Regions from separate parts of the Streptomyces sp. NPDC059008 genome, predicted to be linked through region 2. Evidence: riboswitches for the same ligand, from Rfam matches in the RefSeq annotation. Region 2 holds a riboswitch; each other region holds the start of a gene.
The links. A riboswitch is a leader RNA that binds a small molecule or an ion and turns the genes downstream of it on or off. The one in region 2 is predicted to bind S-adenosylmethionine.
Positions count from the first base shown of each region.

Region 1: linked by a shared signal. The riboswitch ahead of thrC (threonine synthase) and the one ahead of ACFWZH_RS35405 (aminotransferase class V-fold PLP-dependent enzyme) in region 2 are both predicted to bind S-adenosylmethionine.
Region 3: linked by a shared signal. The riboswitch ahead of ACFWZH_RS07310 (ABC transporter permease subunit) and the one ahead of ACFWZH_RS35405 (aminotransferase class V-fold PLP-dependent enzyme) in region 2 are both predicted to bind S-adenosylmethionine.

Region 1 is NZ_JBHYJC010000002.1:203,712-209,978, forward strand. Features, by position in the region: gene ACFWZH_RS03835 (polysaccharide deacetylase family protein) at 1-481, opposite strand, end outside; gene ACFWZH_RS03840 (trehalose-6-phosphate synthase) at 763-2,202, opposite strand; gene ACFWZH_RS03845 (glucosyl-3-phosphoglycerate synthase) at 2,250-3,206, opposite strand; SAM riboswitch class I at 3,405-3,554, shown strand; gene thrC (threonine synthase) at 3,548-4,864, shown strand; gene ACFWZH_RS03855 (MoaD/ThiS family protein) at 4,917-5,195, shown strand; gene ACFWZH_RS03860 (cold-shock protein) at 5,682-5,885, shown strand.
Region 2 is NZ_JBHYJC010000057.1:5,387-11,653, reverse strand. Features, by position in the region: gene ACFWZH_RS35420 (hypothetical protein) at 1-115, opposite strand, end outside; gene ACFWZH_RS35415 (rhomboid family intramembrane serine protease) at 443-1,123, shown strand; gene ACFWZH_RS35410 (Lrp/AsnC ligand binding domain-containing protein) at 1,120-1,401, shown strand; gene ACFWZH_RS35405 (aminotransferase class V-fold PLP-dependent enzyme) at 1,779-3,152, opposite strand; SAM riboswitch class IV at 3,333-3,450, opposite strand; gene trpD (anthranilate phosphoribosyltransferase) at 3,542-4,606, opposite strand; gene ACFWZH_RS35395 (cytochrome bc complex cytochrome b subunit) at 4,747-6,267, opposite strand, start outside.
Region 3 is NZ_JBHYJC010000003.1:431,042-437,308, forward strand. Features, by position in the region: gene ACFWZH_RS07295 (hypothetical protein) at 26-385, shown strand; gene ACFWZH_RS07300 (pyridoxal phosphate-dependent aminotransferase) at 517-1,776, opposite strand; gene ACFWZH_RS07305 (PIG-L family deacetylase) at 2,011-3,852, opposite strand; SAM riboswitch class IV at 4,173-4,281, shown strand; gene ACFWZH_RS07310 (ABC transporter permease subunit) at 4,630-5,712, shown strand; gene ACFWZH_RS07315 (amino acid ABC transporter ATP-binding protein) at 5,709-6,267, shown strand, end outside.

The DNA of each region.
Region 1 (6,267 bases), on a different contig from region 2:
GGAAGGTGGAGTTGTTCTTGCCGTGGGCGAGCCATACCCAGTCGCGGGTCCGCCCCGCTTCGATGATCTGCGGATAGCGTTCACCGGCATCGGAGTTGAGCAGCACGCTGGCGCGTACCCGATGGCGGTCGAGGCTTTCGAGGAGCCGCCAGAAGCCGACGCGGGGCCCGTAGTCGCGCCAGCCGTAGTTCAGCGGGTCCGGGGTCAGCTCCGCGGTGCCGGGGAAGGTGCTCGTCGACGGGCGGTCGATCCGGTAGTGCTCGATGTTCAGGCCCACGTAGAAGGCGACCCGGGCGCCGCCCGGCCACCGGATCGGAGCCCGGTCGACGATCGGGCTGTAGTCGTACAGCCGGTTTTCCACGGGCCGGTTTTCCACGGGCCGGTTCTCCATGGGCCCGTCGTCCACCGGCCGGTTCTCCGCGGGCCGGTCGTCCATGGCCTGGTCGTCGTCCAGGAGCTGGTGGTTCGGCGTCTGGTTCATCGTTCTCGCCTCGTGTCGGGTGCGTACTGGTGCGGTGCTTCCTGGTACGCAGCCTCGAACGTTCACATTGATGTGAGCCTCAAAGGGGAGGAGGGTGACGCCGGTCACGGTCCCGGAGGGTGGCTCGGCGGGCGGCCCGGCGCCCGGCGGGAGAGACCGTCGGCGGCGTCACGCCCGGCCAGGGCCGCCCCCGGCGCCCGCCCAGGGCCACCCCCGGCGCCCGCCCAGGGCCACCCCCGGCGCCCCCGGCGCCCACCCAACACCCGCCCCCAGCCCCCGGCTCAGCCCACCAGCGCGCGCAGCTGCTTGAGGAACCACTGCGCCGGCGGCAGGGCGGTGGCCGCCGCCGCCAGCCGTGCCGTCCGCTCGCCGCGTTCCCCGGCATCCATCGACAGCGCCTCGTGCAGCGCCCGCGCCGTAGCGCTGACGTCGTACGGATTGACGGTCAGGGCGTGGCCGCCCAGCTCCTCGTGCGCCCCGGCCTCCCGTGACAGCACCAGTGCGCAGCCCTGCTCCGACACCACGGGGATCTCCTTGGCGACGAGGTTCATCCCGTCCCGGATCGGGTTCACCAGCGCCACGTCCGCCAGCCGGTAGGCGGCCAGCGACCGCGCGAAGTCGTCCTTCACATGCAGCACGACCGGCCGCCAAGTGGCCGTCCCGTACTCGGAGTTGATCTCCTCGGAGAGCCGGCCGACCGCCGCGGTGTACTCCCGGTAGACGGCCAGGTCCTGGCGCGAGGGGTAGGCGAAGGCGACATGCACCACCCGCTCGCGCCATGACGGCTCCTCCGCCAGCAGCTGCCGGTAGGCCAGCAGGCCGCGGACGATGTTCTTCGACAGCTCGGTGCGGTCCACCCGGACGACGGCCTTGCGCGGCGTCCCGTCGGGACCGGTGCCGATCTGCTCGCGCAGGGTGGCCAGCCGCTCCTCGACGTCCGCCCGCCGCGACCGCTCCAGCAGGAAGTCGGCGTCCGCCCCGAGCCCGTACGCGCCGATCCGGGTGCCGCCGGTGCCGCCGGTGACCTCGGCGCAGCACGCGGTGAACGCGTCCGCCCAGCGGTGGGTGAGGAAACCCAGCTGATCGGCGCCCAGCATGCCCTCCAGCAGCTGCCGCGCCACCTCGTCCGGCAGCATCCGGAAGTAGTCCGGCGGCGCCCACGGCGTGTGGGAGAAGTGCGCGATGCGCACGTCGGGCCGCAGTGCGCGCAGCATCCCCGGCACCAGCGCCAGGTGGTAGTCCTGCACCAGCACCGCCGCCCCCTCGGCGGCCTCGTCGGCGAGGGCGTGGGCGAAGGCGCGGTTGTACGTCTCGTACGCGCCCCACTGCTGCCGGAATCCGGCGTCGAAGACCGGCTCCAGCGGTGTCTGGTAGAGCATGTGGTGGACGAACCACAGCACCGAGTTCGCGATGCCGTTGTAGGCGTCGGCGTGCACCTGGGACGGGATGTCCAGCATGCGGACGCGCTGTCCACCGGTGTCCTCGGGTGCCAGGGCGCCCCCCGTCCGGCGGACGGCCTCCCGGTCCCCGTCACCGAGCGCCGCGCACACCCACACCGCGTCGGTACCGGGACCGATGGCCGACAGTCCGGACACCAGCCCGCCCCCGCCCCGCTTGGCACTCAGCGCCCCGTCCTCGCCCACGGCGTACGACACCGGCCCGCGATTGGACGCGACGAGAACCTCGGCACCTGCCCGGACCGCACTGCGCTCGGAGACCATGTCGCGACATTAACCCGCCGCAGAACCGCGCAAACGTACGGACACGGTCAGGCCGCCCGCCGCGCCGCGTACTCGGGGATTTCGGCCATGGGCGGCCGCTCCTCGGTGTCCACGTCCGTGGTGCGCGGGACGAAGCCCTCCTCGCCGCGGTCGAATTGGGTGAGCCGGGGGCGCACCAGGTGGCCGCGGGCGAGGCGCAGCTGGGCGGTGCGGTAGATGGCGGCCGCCATCCGGCCGAGGGCCTGGCCGCCCTGGTGGCGGTGCTTGCGTACGCCGACGTCCACCTGGGCGAGGGCGTCGAGGCCGACGGTGTGCAGGGCGTCGACGAGCAGACCGAGCTCGACGCCGTAGCCGACCGGGAAGGGCAGGCGCTCCAGGAGGGAGCGCCGGGCCGCGTACTCACCGCCCAGGGGCTGGACGAAGCCGGCCAGCTGCGGCCAGTGGAGGTTCAGCAGCGGGCGGGCGACCAGCTCGGTGACCCGTCCGCCCTGCTCGCCCGGGTGCCCGCCGGCCTCCAGGGGGCGGTCGTACATCGCCTTGACGAAGCGGATGTCGGGGTCGGTCAGCAGGGGGCCGACGATCCCGGAGACGAAGGTGGCGGAGAACTCCCGCAGGTCGGCGTCGACGAAGCAGATGATGTCGCCGGTGGTGACCAGGAGCGAGCGCCACAGGACCTCGCCCTTGCCGGGCAGCGCGGGCAGCCGGGGCAGGACGGTGTCGCGGTGGACGACCCGGGCGCCGGCCGCGGCCGCGACCTCGGCGGTGCGGTCGGTGGATCCGGAGTCCAGCACCACCAGCTCGTCGACCAGAGGGACCGCGTCGCACATCAGCTCGGCGCGGATCGCGGCCACGATCGCGCCGACCGTGGCCTCCTCGTCGAGCGCGGGCAGCACGACGCTGACCGTGCGGCCCGTCTGGCGCTTGGCCTCCAGCAGCTGCTCCAGCGGACGGTCCGCGGCGGACCAGGAGCGGCTGCTCAGCCAGCGCTCCACCTCTTCCAGCACGTCTACGACTCCTCGGTGGCCGCCGGTGCCGCGACCGGTATGCGATCCGTCGGGTGGGCCATTCTGTGATCCATCTCGCGGTTCGGACGACTATCTCAACTGTCAGTGCCTTCGGTTACAGTCTTGAACAACGCGGACGGCCGTCGCATGTCGGGGTCGCCGCACCACAAACGCCTGGGTTTCGACCCAGCGCCATACCGCTCATCCAGAGGGGCAGAGGGATACGGCCCGTTGAAGCCCCGGCAACCCTCCAGCCGGTCTCCGTCGCGATCATCGCGCGCGAGGCTCCCGGCTAGGGAAGGTGCCAAATCCGTCTCATGGCGAGATGCGCCATGAGGAAGATGAGGAGAAAGGGCCTCGCCTCCATGGCTGTGTACAGCACCGAAGTCACCGAAAACGCCTCCGCCGTCGCTCTGGGGCCCGCCGTCGCGCTGTCCTGCCGCGAGTGCGGCGAGCGCTTCGACCTGAGCCCGCTCTTCGCCTGCGCGACCTGTTTCGGGCCGCTCGAAGTGGCGTACGAGCTGCCGAGCGGCGACCCCGAGGCGCTGCGGAAGCAGATCGAGGCCGGTCCGGACAACATCTGGCGCTACGCTCCGCTGCTGCCCGTCCCCGTCGACGTGGCGGACAAGCCGAATCTGAACCCCGGCTGCACCAAGCTCGTCAAGGCCGACCGGCTCGCCGCCGAGCTGGGCGTCACCGGCGCGCTCTATGTCAAGGACGACTCCGGCAACCCGACGCACTCCTTCAAGGACCGGGTCGTCGCGATCGCCGTCGAGGCCGCCCGCGCCTTCGGCTTCACGACGCTGTCCTGCTCCTCCACGGGCAACCTCGCCGGCGCGGTCGGCGCCGCGGCCCGCCGCGCGGGCTTCAAGTCCTGTGTGTTCATCCCGCACGACCTGGAGGCCGGCAAGGTCGTCATGGCCGCGGTCTACGGCGGTGACCTGGTCGGCATCGAGGGCAACTACGACGACGTCAACCGCTTCTGCTCGGAGCTCATCGGCGACCCGCTGGGCGAGGGCTGGGGCTTCGTCAACGTCAACCTGCGCCCCTATTACGGCGAGGGTTCCAAGACGCTGGCGTACGAGATCTGTGAGCAGCTGGGCTGGCGGCTCCCGGACCAGATCGTCATCCCCGTCGCGTCCGGCTCGCAGCTGACGAAGATCGACAAGGGGCTCAAGGAGCTGATCGCCCTCGGCCTGGTCGAGGACCGGCCGTACCGGATCTTCGGTGCCCAGGCGGAGGGCTGCTCGCCGGTGTCGACGGCCTTCAAGGCCGGGCACGACGTCGTGCGCCCGCAGAAGCCGAACACCATCGCCAAGTCGCTGGCGATCGGCAATCCGGCCGACGGGCCGTATGTGCTCGACATCGCGCGCCGTACGGGCGGTGCGGTGGAGGACGTCAACGACGAGCAGGTCGTGGACGCGATCAAGCTGCTGGCCCGGACGGAGGGCATCTTCGCGGAGACCGCGGGCGGTGTGACCGTCGGCGTCACCAGGAAGCTGATCGAGGACGGTGTGCTCGACCCGTCCCTGACCACCGTCGTGCTCAACACGGGTGACGGCCTCAAGACGCTTGACGCCGTCGCGCCGACGTCCGGGCCCACGGCCACGATCCGCCCGAGCCTGGACGCGTTCCGCGAGGCCGGCCTGGCAGGCTGAGTCCACAGCTCTACGAATCCGCACTCCCCAACCCTGTCCGGAAGGCAGAACCATGAGCGTCAAGGTCCGCATCCCCACCATCCTCCGTACGTACACCGGTGGTGAGGCCGAGGTCACCGCCGAGGGCGCGACCCTCTCCGAGGTGATCGCCGACCTGGAGAAGAACCACCAGGGCATCGCGGCTCGTGTACTGGACGACGCGGGCAAGCTGCGTCGCTTCGTGAACGTCTACGTCAACGACGACGATGTGCGCTTCGAGCAGGGCCTGGAGACGCCGACCCCGGACGGTGCGGGCGTCTCCATCATCCCGGCGGTCGCCGGCGGCTGCTGAGGAAGCACGCGCCCGGTGACTGTTGACCGGTCACCCCCGATCGGTCGACGGGTGAGCGCTAATTTGCGCCATCTCTTCACCTACTTGACCGGAATTGCCCCGTCCGTTGAAATCGGACGGGGCAATTCCGCTTAGTGAAAGGGGATACCATTGCGGTGATCTCCGTTCCGGATAACTCCGCGCACGTGCCGAACGCATAGGAAAGCGCGGAGAGTTGTGCTCAAAGTGTGTGCGGCATTTGTCGCTTACGTGCGCTATGCCCGGCCCGACTTGCCCCGGAGAAACGGGATTTCATCGCATATTGCCGATTCTCCGGCGCCAGAATTCTCGTCCGATTGACCTGTTGCGCTGGGCATCGGTGCAGATACATTCAGCGGCGGTCGACGCGTTCCGGCGCACACCCCACGGGCCATTTCGCGGGGTGAGGTCTGACCCGGGTCCGCGGAGTGCGGTCCTGCGCAAGGGCCAGTAATAGGGGAGTTAGGCATGGCTCAGGGCACCGTCAAGTGGTTCAACGCGGAGAAGGGGTACGGCTTCATCGCGGTCGACGGTGGTGCGGATGTATTCGTCCACTACAGCGCGATCCAGATGGACGGCTACCGCACCCTTGAGGAGGGCCAGCGGGTCGAGTTCGAGATCTCGCAGGGCCAGAAGGGGCCGCAGGCGGACATGGTCAGGGTGAGCGCCTGAGGCGCGGGCCGACTGCAGCGTAGAGAAGGCCCGTACCCCGTCACGGGGTACGGGCCTTCTGCCTGCCCTCCCTGCGGCGGGACCTGAGCCCCCGTCGCCTGCGCCCGCCCCCCGTCCCGCCTGCGCCCGCTCCGTGCCGCTCGCCGCCGCGTGGCGCCCCGGCGGCACCCCGCCGGGCGGCCGGCGCCCGTCCGTCGCTCACCCCTCGCCCACCCGCCGACCCTCGCCGACCCCCTCCAGGCGGCTTGCACTCGCCCTGCCCGAGTGCTAATCATTGGCGTTAGCACTCTCCGAGTGAGAGTGACAGAACTTGGATCGGGCCGGTGAGGTCCGGACGCCGGGTGGGGCAAGGAACCACACGGCGCACGGACCGTCCGTCGCG
Region 2 (6,267 bases):
GGTCCAGGTGGACGTACTCCACGACCTTGGCCTGTCGGGTCACATCGAAACGGGTGAGGTTGCCGCACAGCGTGCAGCGCCACCGGGTTTCGGCCGTCGGCAGGGGAACAGACATCGTGTCGTCCTCTTTCATGCTCGTCGATCTCGTGCTGCTGCGCCGTTCACGCGGTGCGCCGTCGGACTGCGGAAGTACGCAAGGTACTGCCTGCAACCCTACGGCCTGATGGGGGGCCGGTGCGGGCCCTGCCCAGGAGCCGGGACGCGGCGAGGCACTCTGTCCCGATTGCCCGCATTACGCCATGATCACTTCATGACGGCGTCGGCTCCCCCTCCCCGTTCACCCCGTACTCCGCGCTCCGCGCGCGCCGACTCTCCCCGCCCATCCGGCCTCCTCCCCCGCCCGCCGCACCCCACCCGGTCCCCGACCGCGGTGTTCTCGCGGCTGACGAATGTGCTGATCGGCCTGTGCTGCGTGGTCTTCGTGGCCGGCCCCGTCTGCACCCTGAACCGGATGTACGGCACCGGCGACGCCCTGCTGGAGGCGCAGACCGCGTACTTCGAGCGATGGGGCGTGATCCCGCTGGAGCTCTGGAGCGGTTCGCTGCGGGCGCTGATCACTCCGCTCACCGCGCTGTTCGTGCACGGCAGCTGGCTGCATCTGCTCGGCAACATACTGTTTCTGTACGTCTTCGGCGGGATGGCCGAGGCGCGGATGGGCCGGCTGCCGTTCGCCGCCTTCTACCTCATCATCGGCTACCTGGCGCTGCTCGGCTACGCGGCCGCGCACGCCTCCTCGGGCCAGACGCTGGTGGGCGCCTCCGGCTCGATCGCCGGCGTCCTGGGCGCCTTCCTCTACCTCTTCCCCAGGGCCCGGGTCACCAGCGTCTTCCCCTTCCTGTTCTTCCTTCCGCTGCGCTTTCCCGCCTGGATCGTGCTGCTGTTCTGGTTCTTCCTCCAGTGGCAGGCCGCCCAGGACGACCCCCACGGGCCCGGCGTCGCCTACCTCGCACACGTCGTCGGCTTCACGCTCGGCTTTCTGTACGCCTGGGTCCGGTACCGGAGGGATAGTGTGGGGGCCACCAGGGCGAATGACCCGGCGACCGAGGGAGAGAGCCAGCCGTGATCACGTCGATCGTGCTCATCAAGACCAGCGTGGACCAGATCCCCGAGATCGCCCAGAAGATCGCCGCACTGGACGGCGTCAGCGAGGTCTACTCCGTCACCGGCGCCCACGACCTCATCGCCATGGTCCGGGTCGCCGCCCACGACGACCTCGCGGACGTCATCCCCGGCCGGATCAGCAAGGTCCCCGGCGTCGCCTCCACCGAGACGCACATCGCCTTCCGCACGTACTCCCAGCACGACCTGGAGGCGGCCTTCGCGATCGGGCTGGATGCCTAGCCCGTTTTTCCCCCACGCTTTCGGCTGTCCCGCCGTGCTGGTTGCTCACCGTTGCGCCTAGCGGCGGGCTGGTTGCCGCTGCGCGGGGCGTTTTCGGCAGCGGGTGCGCCCCTCCGGACTCCGTCCTGCGGTCCGCCCCCTCCCGTGAGTGGGAGGGGAGGAGACCGGTGGGGGTCCCCGTAAGCCCCCGTCTGCAGGAAGTCGACAGATAGGGCCCGCCCCCACCGGCCGTCTTCCACCCACTCACGGGAGGGGACAGACCGTAGGACGAAGTCCGTAGGGCTGTCACCGCACCCGACAAACAACCGCCCGCCGCAGGCGCAACGGCGAACAACCACCACGGCGGGAAAGCCAAAAACGTGGGATGGATCCCCGCGTCAAAGAGACGCGGGTACGCAACGGCCGTCCTCCGTGCGGTAGTTCCACCGTGCGCCGTCCGCGATGAGTTCCTTCACCGCGCCGACGAAGCGGTCGATGTGCTCGTCGGGGGTGCCGGCGCCGAAACTGACGCGGATGGCGTTCAGGGCGCGCTCGCCGGGGGCCGCCTCGGGGGCGCCGCACTCCCCCGGGTCCTGGGGCTCGCTGCCCAGCAGGGTCCGTACGAGCGGGTGCGCGCAGAACAGGCCGTCGCGTACGCCGATGCCGTACTCGGCCGACAGCGCGGCGGCGAAGTGCGAGCTGTTCCAGCCGTCGACGACGAACGAGAGCACGCCCACCCTGGGTGCGTCGTCGCCGAAGAGGGAGAGCACCTTGACCTCGGGCACCTCGGCCAGACCCTCCCGCACCCGGGCGATCAGCGCCTGTTCGCGGGCGACCAGGGTGTCGAAGCCGGCCTCGGTGAGCGCCTGGCAGGCGGCGGCGATCGCGTAGGCGCCGATGACGTTCGGCGAGCCGGCCTCGTGCCGGGCGGCGGTGGTGTGCCACTCGACGTCCACGCCGCCGTCGGTGCGCCGGGAGACCCTGCGGCTGGCGCCGCCGCCGGCCAGGTACGGCTCGCCGTCCTGCAGCCAGTCCGCGCGGCCGGCCAGCACCCCGGCGCCGAACGGCGCGTACAGCTTGTGGCCGGAGAAGGCGACCCAGTCGACGTCCAGTTCGGCGATGTCGAGGGGGTGGTGCGGGGCGAGCTGGGCCGCGTCCAGCACGATCCGCGCGCCGTGGGCGTGGGCCGCGGCCGCCAGCTCCCGCACCGGCCACAGCTCGCCGGTCACGTTGGACGCACCGGTCACGCACACCAGCGCCGGCCCGTAAGGCTCGCGCTCGGCGAGCGCCTTCTCCAGGGTGTCCACCGCCTGCTGCGGGGTGCGCGGCGCGTTGAGGTACGTCACCGTGACGTCCGCGCGCTGCTCCCAGGGCAGCAGCGAGGCGTGGTGCTCGGTCTCGAAGACGAACACCCGGGTGCCGTGCGGGAGTACGGAGGCCAGGAGGTTCAGCGAGTCGGTGGTGGCGCGGGTGAAGACCACCTGGTCGTCGGCGCGGCAGCCGAGGAACTCGGCGATGGTCCGGCGGCTGTTCTCGAAGAGGTCGGTGGAGAGCTGGGAGAGGTATCCGGCGCCACGGTGCACGCTGCCGTAGTACGGGGCGTAGGCGGCCACGTCGTCCCAGACCCGCTGGAGCGCCGGTGCGCTGGCGGCGTAGTCGAGCGCGGCGTAGTCGACCTCGCCGCCGGTCACGAGCGGGACCAGGACATCGCGTCCCAGAACCGGCAGCGGGGCACAAACGGAACTGTCGGCGGCAACGGCGGAAACAGACATGGCGAACTCCCGTGAGAGACAAGCGAATTCGCTGCGGGCGGGCGCGTCGGGGTGCGTCACAGCGCACTGCGGGGCGCCGCAGCGTGAAAGGAAAAAGGGTGCGGAAAAGGGGCCGAGGGGCCCTATCGCATTCGCTGGTTCACGGAAGTTCTCCCTCGAGGACCAGGATCCCTGGCGAGGGATCCGCGCTTGCCGCAGACCTCGCTGCCTGCGGCCTGGTCATCACCCGGGGCACCCCGCCACGGACGGAGGGTTGCCGGACAGCGGGCCGGGGCCTGTGTCGCTGTCACTCGTGACCTGCGCAGCATCATGCCACACGATCAACAACGCGCAAGCCCCGGTCCGTATGACGGACTGGGGCCTGCCTCACACTCTGCGTCACCCGCCGCTCATGCGTTGCTGGCGGTCACCCACCGCTCCAGCGCCCGCCTGGCGGCGCCGGAGTCGATCGAGGCGGCGGCCTTCTCGATGCCCGCGCGGATCTGTTCCGCCAGGGGGGCGTCGCCCGGCTCCAGCGCGACCAGCGCGGCCGCGGAGTTCAGCAGGACCGCGTCGCGTACCGGTCCGGTCTCGCCGTCCAGCAGCCGGCGGGCCACCTCCGCGTTGTAGGAGGCGTCCGCGCCGCGCAGGGCCTCGACGGGGACCAGGCCGATGCCGACGTCCCGCGGGTCGAAGCGCTCCTCGCGCACCGTGCCGTCCCGTACGACCCACACCCGGGAGGTCGCGGTCGTGGTCAGCTCGTCCAGGCCGTCGTCGCCGCGGAAGACCAGCGCCGAGGAGCCGCGCTCGGCGAGCACACCGGCCAGGATCGGCGCCATCCGGGCGTCGGCGACGCCGGTCGCCTGGGCGCGGACCTTCGCGGGGTTGGTCAGCGGGCCCAGCACGTTGAAGGTCGTGCGGATGCCGAGCTGGCCCCGGGCGTTGGCGACGTGCCGCAGCGCGGGGTGGAACTTCACCGCGAAGCAGAAGGTGATGCCCGCTTCCTGCGCGACCTCGGTGACCCGCTGCGGGGTGAGGTCGAGATTGACGCCGAGCTTCTCCAGCACGTCGGAGGCTCCGCTGGCCGAGGACGCCGCGCGGTTGCCGTGCTTGACGACCTTCGCGCCGGTGCCGGCGACCACGATCGAGGACATCGTGGAGATGTTGACGGTCTTGGCGCCGTCGCCGCCGGTGCCGACGATGTCGACGCTGGGGCCGGGGACCTCGATCAGCCGGGCGTGCGCGTACATGGTGCGGACGAGTCCGGAGATCTCGGCGACGGTCTCGCCCTTGGCCCGCAGCGCCACCGCGAAACCGGCGATCTGGGCGTCGCTGGCCTCGCCCCGCATGATCTTGTCCATCGCCCAGGCGGTGTCGTCGGCGCTGAGGTCGCGGCCGTCGAGGAGGGCGTTGAGGATGCCCGGCCAGGTGTGGGCCGCCACGCTGTCGCCGCCTGCCGGGGTCACAACGTTCATGGTCCACGCTCCTGGTGTGTTTCCTGCTTATGCCGTCACCCTATCGACCCGGCGGGTACGCCGGAGGGCCCCGTCCGATCGCCGGACGGGGCCCTCTGGGTGGCGTACTGCCTACGGTGCGCTACGAGGCGCCGAGGGGATCAGTGGTGGCCGTGGCCGCTGGTGATCTCCTGGTACTCCTCGACCGTGGGCTTGGCGATGACGCTGTCCTCGCCGTAGTAGGACTTCGAGAGCTTGGCGCGCAGCTTCTGCGAGCGCTTGATCTTGCGCTTGACGCCGTTCTCGTCGACCTCCGGGCCCAGTTCGAGCGGCTTGGGCTGCTCGTGCTGGGTCAGGAGGTGCAGCTGCTCCTGGTCGAGCGGCTCGTGGACCTCGATGAACTCACCGTGCGGCAGGCGCTTGATGATGCCGGACTCGCGGCCGTGCAGCACCTTGTCCCTGTCGCGCCGCTGCAGACCCAGGCAGATCCGCTTGGTGGCGATGAAGGCCAGCACCGGTCCGACGAAGAACGCGATCCGGACGAACCAGGTGATGGTGTTGATCGACAGGTGGAAGTGGGTCGCCCACAGGTCGTTGCCACCACCGATCAGCATCACGAAGTACGCGACCAGCCAGGCCACACCGAAGCCGGTGCGGGTCGGGACGTTGCGCGGGCGGTCCAGGATGTGGTGCTCGCGCTTGTCGCCGCGGACCCAGGACTCGACGAACGGGTAGACCGCGATGGCGACCAGGACCAGCGGGAAGATCAGGATCGGGATCAGCACACCGAAGTTGACGGTGTGGCCCCAGAAGTCCCACTCCCAGCCCGGCATGACGCGGACCAGACCCTCGGCGAAGCCCATGTACCAGTCGGGCTGGGCGCCCGTGGAGACCTGGTCGGGCCGGTACGGTCCGATGGCCCACACGGGGTTGATGCTGGCGACCGCGGCGATCACCGAGATCACACCGAAGACCAGGAAGAAGAAGCCTCCGGCCTTGGCCATGTAGACCGGCAGCAGCGGCATGCCGACGACGTTGTTGTTGGTCTTGCCGGCACCCGGGAACTGCGTGTGCTTGTGGTAGAAGACCAGGATCAGGTGCGCCACCAGCAGGCCGAGCATGATGCCCGGCAGCAGCAGCACGTGCACCGTGAAGAACCTCGGGATGATGTCGTGCCCGGGGAACTCGCCGCCGAAGATGAACATCTGCAGGTACGAACCGACCAGCGGCATCGCCAGGATGACGCCCTCGATGAACCGCACGCCGGTACCGGAGAGCAGGTCGTCGGGGAGCGAGTAGCCGGTGAAGCCGGTGAACATGCCCAGCACGAACAGCAGGAAGCCGAACAGCCAGTTGACCTCGCGCGGCTTGCGGAAGGCGCCGGTGAAGAACACCCGCATCATGTGGACCATCATCGCGGCCAGGAAGACCAGCGCGGCCCAGTGGTGGATCTGGCGGATGAGCAGACCACCGCGGACGTCGAAGCTGATGTCCAGCGTCGACTCGAAGGCCTGGGTCATCCGGATTCCCTGCATGGGCACATAGGAACCGTGGTAGGTGACCTCGGCCATGCTCGGGTGGAAGAACAGCGTCAGATAGACACCGGTCAGGATGATGATGATGAAGCTGTAGAGCGCGACCTCACCCAGCATGAAGGACCAGTGGTCCGGGAAGATCTTGCG
Region 3 (6,267 bases), on a different contig from region 2:
CACCAGAGGAAGGGACTTCCGCGTCATGAGGAACGCGCTCCGTAAGCGTCTCGCACTGGCCGCCGCCACGGCGGCGCTCGGCGGTGGGCTCGCCCTGCCGGCCGGGCCCGCGGTGGCCGCGCCCGCACAGGTGGGCCCCGGCGACCGCGCCACCGCCGAGGCCGCGGAGGGCGCGGGCATCCTGGGCACCGCCCCGGCCTGCGTCCGGCGGGACGTCATCAAGCACGAGAAGAAGGTGACGGTGGGGAACGACTGCGGCCGGGCCATGCACCTGAAGGTGGTCATCGACTGGGGGCCCGACTCGCGGTGTCTGACCTACCAGCACGGCGAGGCCTGGACCTGGCACTGGGGGAGGGGCTCCTACGGCAAGGTCGTCACCTGCTGAAGCCTCCGCCGGCACCGCGGTCCACGGCGGGAACGGATCGGCGGGACGGGTGCGGCACCGAGCCGCGGCTCGCGGTCACCTCGCGCCGCGGCACGCCCTCCGTGGACCGCGTCGGTGCCTTCCGCCCCTGCTCAGCCGAGCTTCTTCAGCGCTGCGCCGATCCGGTCCACCGCCTGCACGACCTTGTCCTGGCCGTACGCGGTGAAGCACAGCCGGAAGTATCCGGGGGAGGGGCAGAACAGCGTCTGTCCCGGCAGCAGCTGCACCTGCGCCTCCTTCTCCAGGTACGCACGCAGCTTCTCCTCCCGGCCGTCGATCTCCGGGAACACCGGCAACCACACGTCGCCGCCCGCCACCGCCGGAACCTTGCCGAGATACTTCTGGAGGTCCAGGAAGAAGAACTGGGCCGCGTTGTCGGTGTTGTTGCTCAGGAAGGGGACGCCCGCCTTGCTCAGCGCCTTCTTCACCGCCTCGTAACTGGCGGTCAGCCGCTCCGGGTACACGCTGCGCATCAACTGCTCCGGGTACCAGGGCCCCTTGTCCGCACCCCTACGGAACAGCTTTCCCACGACCACGTTCTTCAGCGAGTCCAGTGGGCTGAACCAGGACATCTCCTTCAGCCCCTTGCCGCCCCGCATCGCCTTGCGGACGTATGCGGAGCGGGAGAGGACGAAGCCCGCCCGGAAGCCCGAGAGGCCGAAGTCCTTGGCCAGGCCCCAGACGACGTGGACCCGGTCCTGGTGCTGGGGGTAGAGGCCGAGGGAGAACGCGCTGTGGAAGCCGGGCTTGGCCTCGGCGACCTGGCTGTGCGCGTACATCTCGTCCGAGATGATGTGCATGTCGGTCTTCGTCAGCGCCCAGGTGTAGATGCTCTCCAGCAGCTCCTTGCTGTAGTTGGCCCCCAGCGGGTTGTTGGGGTTGGTCAGGACGAGCAGCTTGGGGCGGGGGTCTGCGTGGTCGTACGCGTCCTGGAGCGCCTTCAGCGTCAGCTGGAAGGCGTGGGCGCCCGTCACGGGCAGTGGGGCGAACACGCACCGGAGGCCGGGCCGTTGCTCGAAGCACCACTTGAAGCCCTGCCAGGAGGGGGCGGGCAGCAGTACCTGGTCGCCCGGTTCGAGCACCTCGCCTTGTTCGAGGGCGAAGGCCAGGCACTCCAGTGCTCCGGAGACTCCCGCGGTGGCGTAGATGTCGTCGGCCTCGACGATCGGTGACATGGTCTGCTTGAGCAGTCGCGCGATGTGCTGCCGCAGTTCGTCCGTCCCGTACGACCTCTTGTAGCGGATGTCCTCCGGTCCGATCTCCGGGTTCTTGAAGACGTCCTCCTTCAGCGAGTCGTAGAGGAGGACGTTCTCGGCGACGGCCAGATTCAGTACCGGTGCCGGCAGCGACACATGGTGGAGGGCAAGTCGCTCTTCGGGGTCGGTGATCCCGTACAGGATGGCGGCGGCAGTGTTCTCTGTGGCGTCGTCGGTGGCGGTGATGGCCGTGTTCCCTTCCAGTTCCAGCGGGTACCCCCTGCGGCCCGGAATGTCCGCCTTGGTCGGGTATCCGCGCCGTACGAGCGGGAAACGGCGCCTCCGGCGAAGTCACCCGGGCAGATCAACGCGACGCTGCCGGAGGAAGCCTCAGGGGGTCGGGCTCGGTGGGTTGCGGGGGCCGCCCGCGAGGGGGACACCGGTGCGGCGGGCCTGCTCGACGGAGGCCTTGGACTTCGCGCTCTGTGCCGCGTCCTGGGGGATCTCGGCGGGGCGTGTCGGGCCGGGCGGCGGGACGTATCCGGGCAGACGCAGGGTGCGCCACACGTAGGGGTCGGCCTGGGCGCTGCCGTAGGGGGACCAGGCCAGGCGGGTCTTGCCGGTCTTGTCCTGGGTGTCGGAGTCGTAGAGGAGCACGTTGGCGGTGAGGCGTTCAGGGTCGACCGGGGCGGGCAGATCGGCGAGCGGGATCTTCGCTTCGACCGAGTAGCCCTTGTACGGGTCGGTGTCGACGGAGGCGACGGCCATGCCGGGGGCGTTGTGGTTCGCCGGCCCCTGGCGGTTGTCCCCGTCGCGTTCGGCGCAGGGGCCCTTGCCGCCCTTGGTGAAGGGGAGGACGCCGGCCTTGAAGGTGGTCGAGGTGTCGTCGGAGCGGCCCTGGGGGTCGAGGTCGATCTCGACGGCGTCGGTGCGCCAGTGGCGTTTGCAGTCGCCGGCGGCGTCCAGCGCGTAGCCCTTGATGTCGTCCGTGACATGGACGACGGCGTAGAGGTCGCCACCGTGACGGGAGAATTCGGCGGCGGCCGCGCAGTCCCTTTCGCCCTTGCACTCCTTTCCCTCCCAGTGCGTCAACTCCAGCTTCGGACCGGGGTATTCGTCCGGGCCGGCCACCCCGTCCACGACGGGGGCCTTGGCGACTTCGGGAATGTCGGTGGAGGAATGGGCGGGGTAGGAGGGCTGGGCGTCATTGGCCAGCCACGGCATGTGCATACGCCGCGCCCAGTCGCGGAAACCCGCGTACAGCGGGCGCAGCCCGGACTGCTCGCGCACCGCCGGTGTCGGTGGATTGTCGCGGTCGGCCAGGACGGTGAACCATTCGCAGGGCAGCCGGTCCGGCTCGGTCTCGACCGTGTGCGGCAGTGAGCCGAATCCCTGGGTGACGTAGTCGCGGGCCGCGTCCCGTTCGATCTGGGCCCATGTCTTCCCCGGGTGCTTGGTGGACGGGGTGCCGGTCCACACACCTACGACGGGCAGTCCGGTGTGCGGATCCGTGGACTTCGCTTTGGCGCACGTCGAACCCACCGGCCCTTTGAAGCCCCAGCTCTGGGCCAGCAGTTGGGACGGATTCCACACCTCGTACTTCTCCTTCTCGATCTGCTCGGGGAACGCGCGCCGATCGCCGGCGAGACGGAACGCCTCGACGGCGAGGCGACCGGCCTCCTGGTGGCTGCCGTGCTGATTGAACGGGCGCGGGTCCATGGTCACCACTTTGTGCGGGGTGGTCGCCCGGATCAGCCGGACCAGCCGCGAGAGGGTGTCCCTCGGCGTCTGCGGTGCTCGGTTCCAGACGGTGGTCGTCAAAGGGGCGGACAGTGTGTACCAGAAGTCCGGCTTGTCGAGGTAGAAGACATTGCGGATATCGGCCCGCCCGACGGCCTTGCGTTCCTCGTCCTCACGGATCATGCCGAGATCGGCGCCCTCCTGGTCGCCGGAGGCGTTCCCGCCGCCCTCGCCCCGGGTGATGGTCACCACGCCGGTGCTCAGCCCCGGACTCTCCCCCCACTGCCCGAACGTGGCCAGGGACTGGAACTCGTCATCCGGATGGGCTCCGATGAACAGCACATCGGTGTGCGCCGGATCCACCTTCGTGGAAGAGGTCCGTGTCTCCGGCTCGGTCCGGGTCGCGCACGCGGTCACGGTGAGCGCACCACCGACCAGGCCGAGCGTGCAGAGGGCGGCCGGCAGGGCACATCGAGGCTTCGATCCCGTCAAGAGCCCGTCCTTCTCTTTGGAGACGCACGATGGCAGGACGTGTGACGTGCGCAGCGATGATCAGCGGTATGGGCAGCTTGCCCCGAACGGCAGGAATCGGTCTCCTCGCTTCGCCCAAACAGGGGCGAGCCGAGCCACTGCTTCGGCAACGGGGGGCGGGTGAACCTGCCTGACGGGGCGTGACATGACATGTGTGTGACATGGCATCCGCGTATGCCGCCACATCTCGCCAGGTCTCTCCCGACTCGGTTTTGTCGTCCCACAGGTCGGGCAGGCTTTGACAATCATGTCCGAGGTCTGTCTAACTTACGCCGTAGATCGGTCATGAGTGTCAGCGACAAGCCCTGGCTTGCTGACCGGCAACCCTCGCACCGCGGTGGGGTGCCCCAGGTGACGACCGGACCGGAAGACTTTCGGTAAGCGCGAGGCCCACACGGGCCGGAAGAGTGATGGTGACGGGATGTACGCAGCTTTCGGGACGGCCGCATGGCGGCGCCGTGGCTGCCTGCTGCTGTGCGCGAACCGTTCGGTCGATCTGCTCCGCGTCAGCAGCGCGCTGTGTACCGGCAGCTGAGCTGCACCTGCCGTGCCTTCCGCCAAGACTGACGGCTGACGGTTCTCGGCGTCTCTGATGCCCACCGCTGTCGCGGTGTGCGCCTTTCCTTCCCAGCCCCCGTTCCACGCTTCCCCTGCGCATCGTCACGCAGAGCCCCTCCAGGGCCGCCGTGCCGTTGCCGCATCCGTGGGCCGGGGTGTCCGAATTCGCTGGAGCCCTCCATGAGTGAATCCCCCGGCGCTGCGATATCGCTTGCCTCAGCGCCTCCCGCCGAGGAGTCCCCCGAAGCCTCCTCCGCGCCTCGTCCCGTACGCCCTTCCGAGGCCGGCCCTTCCGGAGCCGGATCTTCCGAGGTCGAACGGCCGGGTGACGACGGCACCGCACCGCGGCCACCGGCGGCACAGCGGGTGCTGCCGCTGCGCAGACCAGGCCGCTGGATCGCCACGGCGATCGTGCTGGTGCTGGTGGCCCAGATCGTCCACGGACTGGTGACCAACCCCTTCTACCAGTGGGACCGCTTCCAGTACTGGTTCCTGCGCCCGACGATCCTCGACGGTCTGCTCATCACCCTCGAAGTGACGGCCTACAGCGCCGTGCTCGGTCTGCTCGGCGGCATCCTCATCGCCCTGGGCAGGCTCTCGCGGAGCCCGGTGCTGCGGGCGGTGAGCTGGACCTACACCTGGCTGTTCCGGTCGGTCCCGCTGATCGTGGTGCTGCTGTTCCTCTACAACTTCAGCGCGCTGTACAAGACGCTGAGCCTCGGGGTGCCGTTCGGTCCCGCCTTCTTCACGTTCGACGAGTCCCGGCTCGCCACCGACATCGTCGTCGCGGTCGTCGGACTCAGCCTGAACGAGGCGGCGTACGCGTCCGAGGTGGTGCGCAGCGGCATCCTCGCGGTCGACCAGGGGCAGCACGAGGCGGCGTCGGCACTCGGCCTGCCGAAGGGTTACCAGTTCACGAGGATCGTCTTTCCGCAGGCCCTGCGGTCCATCACCCCGAACTACGTCAATCTGCTGATCAATCTGATCAAGAGCACCTCGCTCGTCTTCTACGTCTCGCTGCTCGATCTGTTCGGCTCCGTGCAGAGCATGGGCAGCACCTACCCCGGTGACATCGTCCCGCTGCTGCTGGTCGCCACCGTCTGGTACCTGGTCCTCACGAGTGCCGTCTCCGTCGTCCAGTTCTACGTCGAGCGGTACTTCTCCCGGGGCGCGACGCGCATCCTGCCGCCGACGCCGTTGCAGAAGTCGCGGACCGCTCTGCGTGATCTGCGGGCCCGAGCCCGGAGGGAGGCGGCGATATGACCACCGAAATCACCGAGAAGACGGAGACCGTTGAGGCCGCCGAGATACGACCGGCCGCCGTCGAGGTCCACGACGTGCACAAGTGGTACGGGGCCCACCGGGTCCTGGACGGCGTCGAGTTGACGGTACGGCCCGGCGAGGTCACCGTGATCCTCGGGCCGTCAGGCTCCGGCAAGTCCACGCTGCTGCGGGTGATCAACCACCTGGAGAAGCCCGAGGTCGGGTACGTCAGCGTGAACGGTGAGCCGATCGGCGTGCGCCGGCTCGGCGAGCGCGGCAAGGCGGGGGTCGCCCCGGCGGAGGGCCGGGGGAGGCTCAAGGAGCTGAGCGAGCGAGCCATCCTGGGCCAGCGCAGCCGGATCGGCTTCGTCTTCCAGAACTTCAACCTCTTCCCGCACCTGACCGCGCTGGACAACGTGGCCGCCGCTCCCGTGGCCACCGGGAAGCTGACCAAGCCCGAGGCTCAGAAGCTGGCCCGTGAGCTGCTCGACCGGGTGGGCCTGGCCGACAAGTTCGGTGCCTATCCACGGCAGTTGTCCGGCGGCCAGCAGCAGC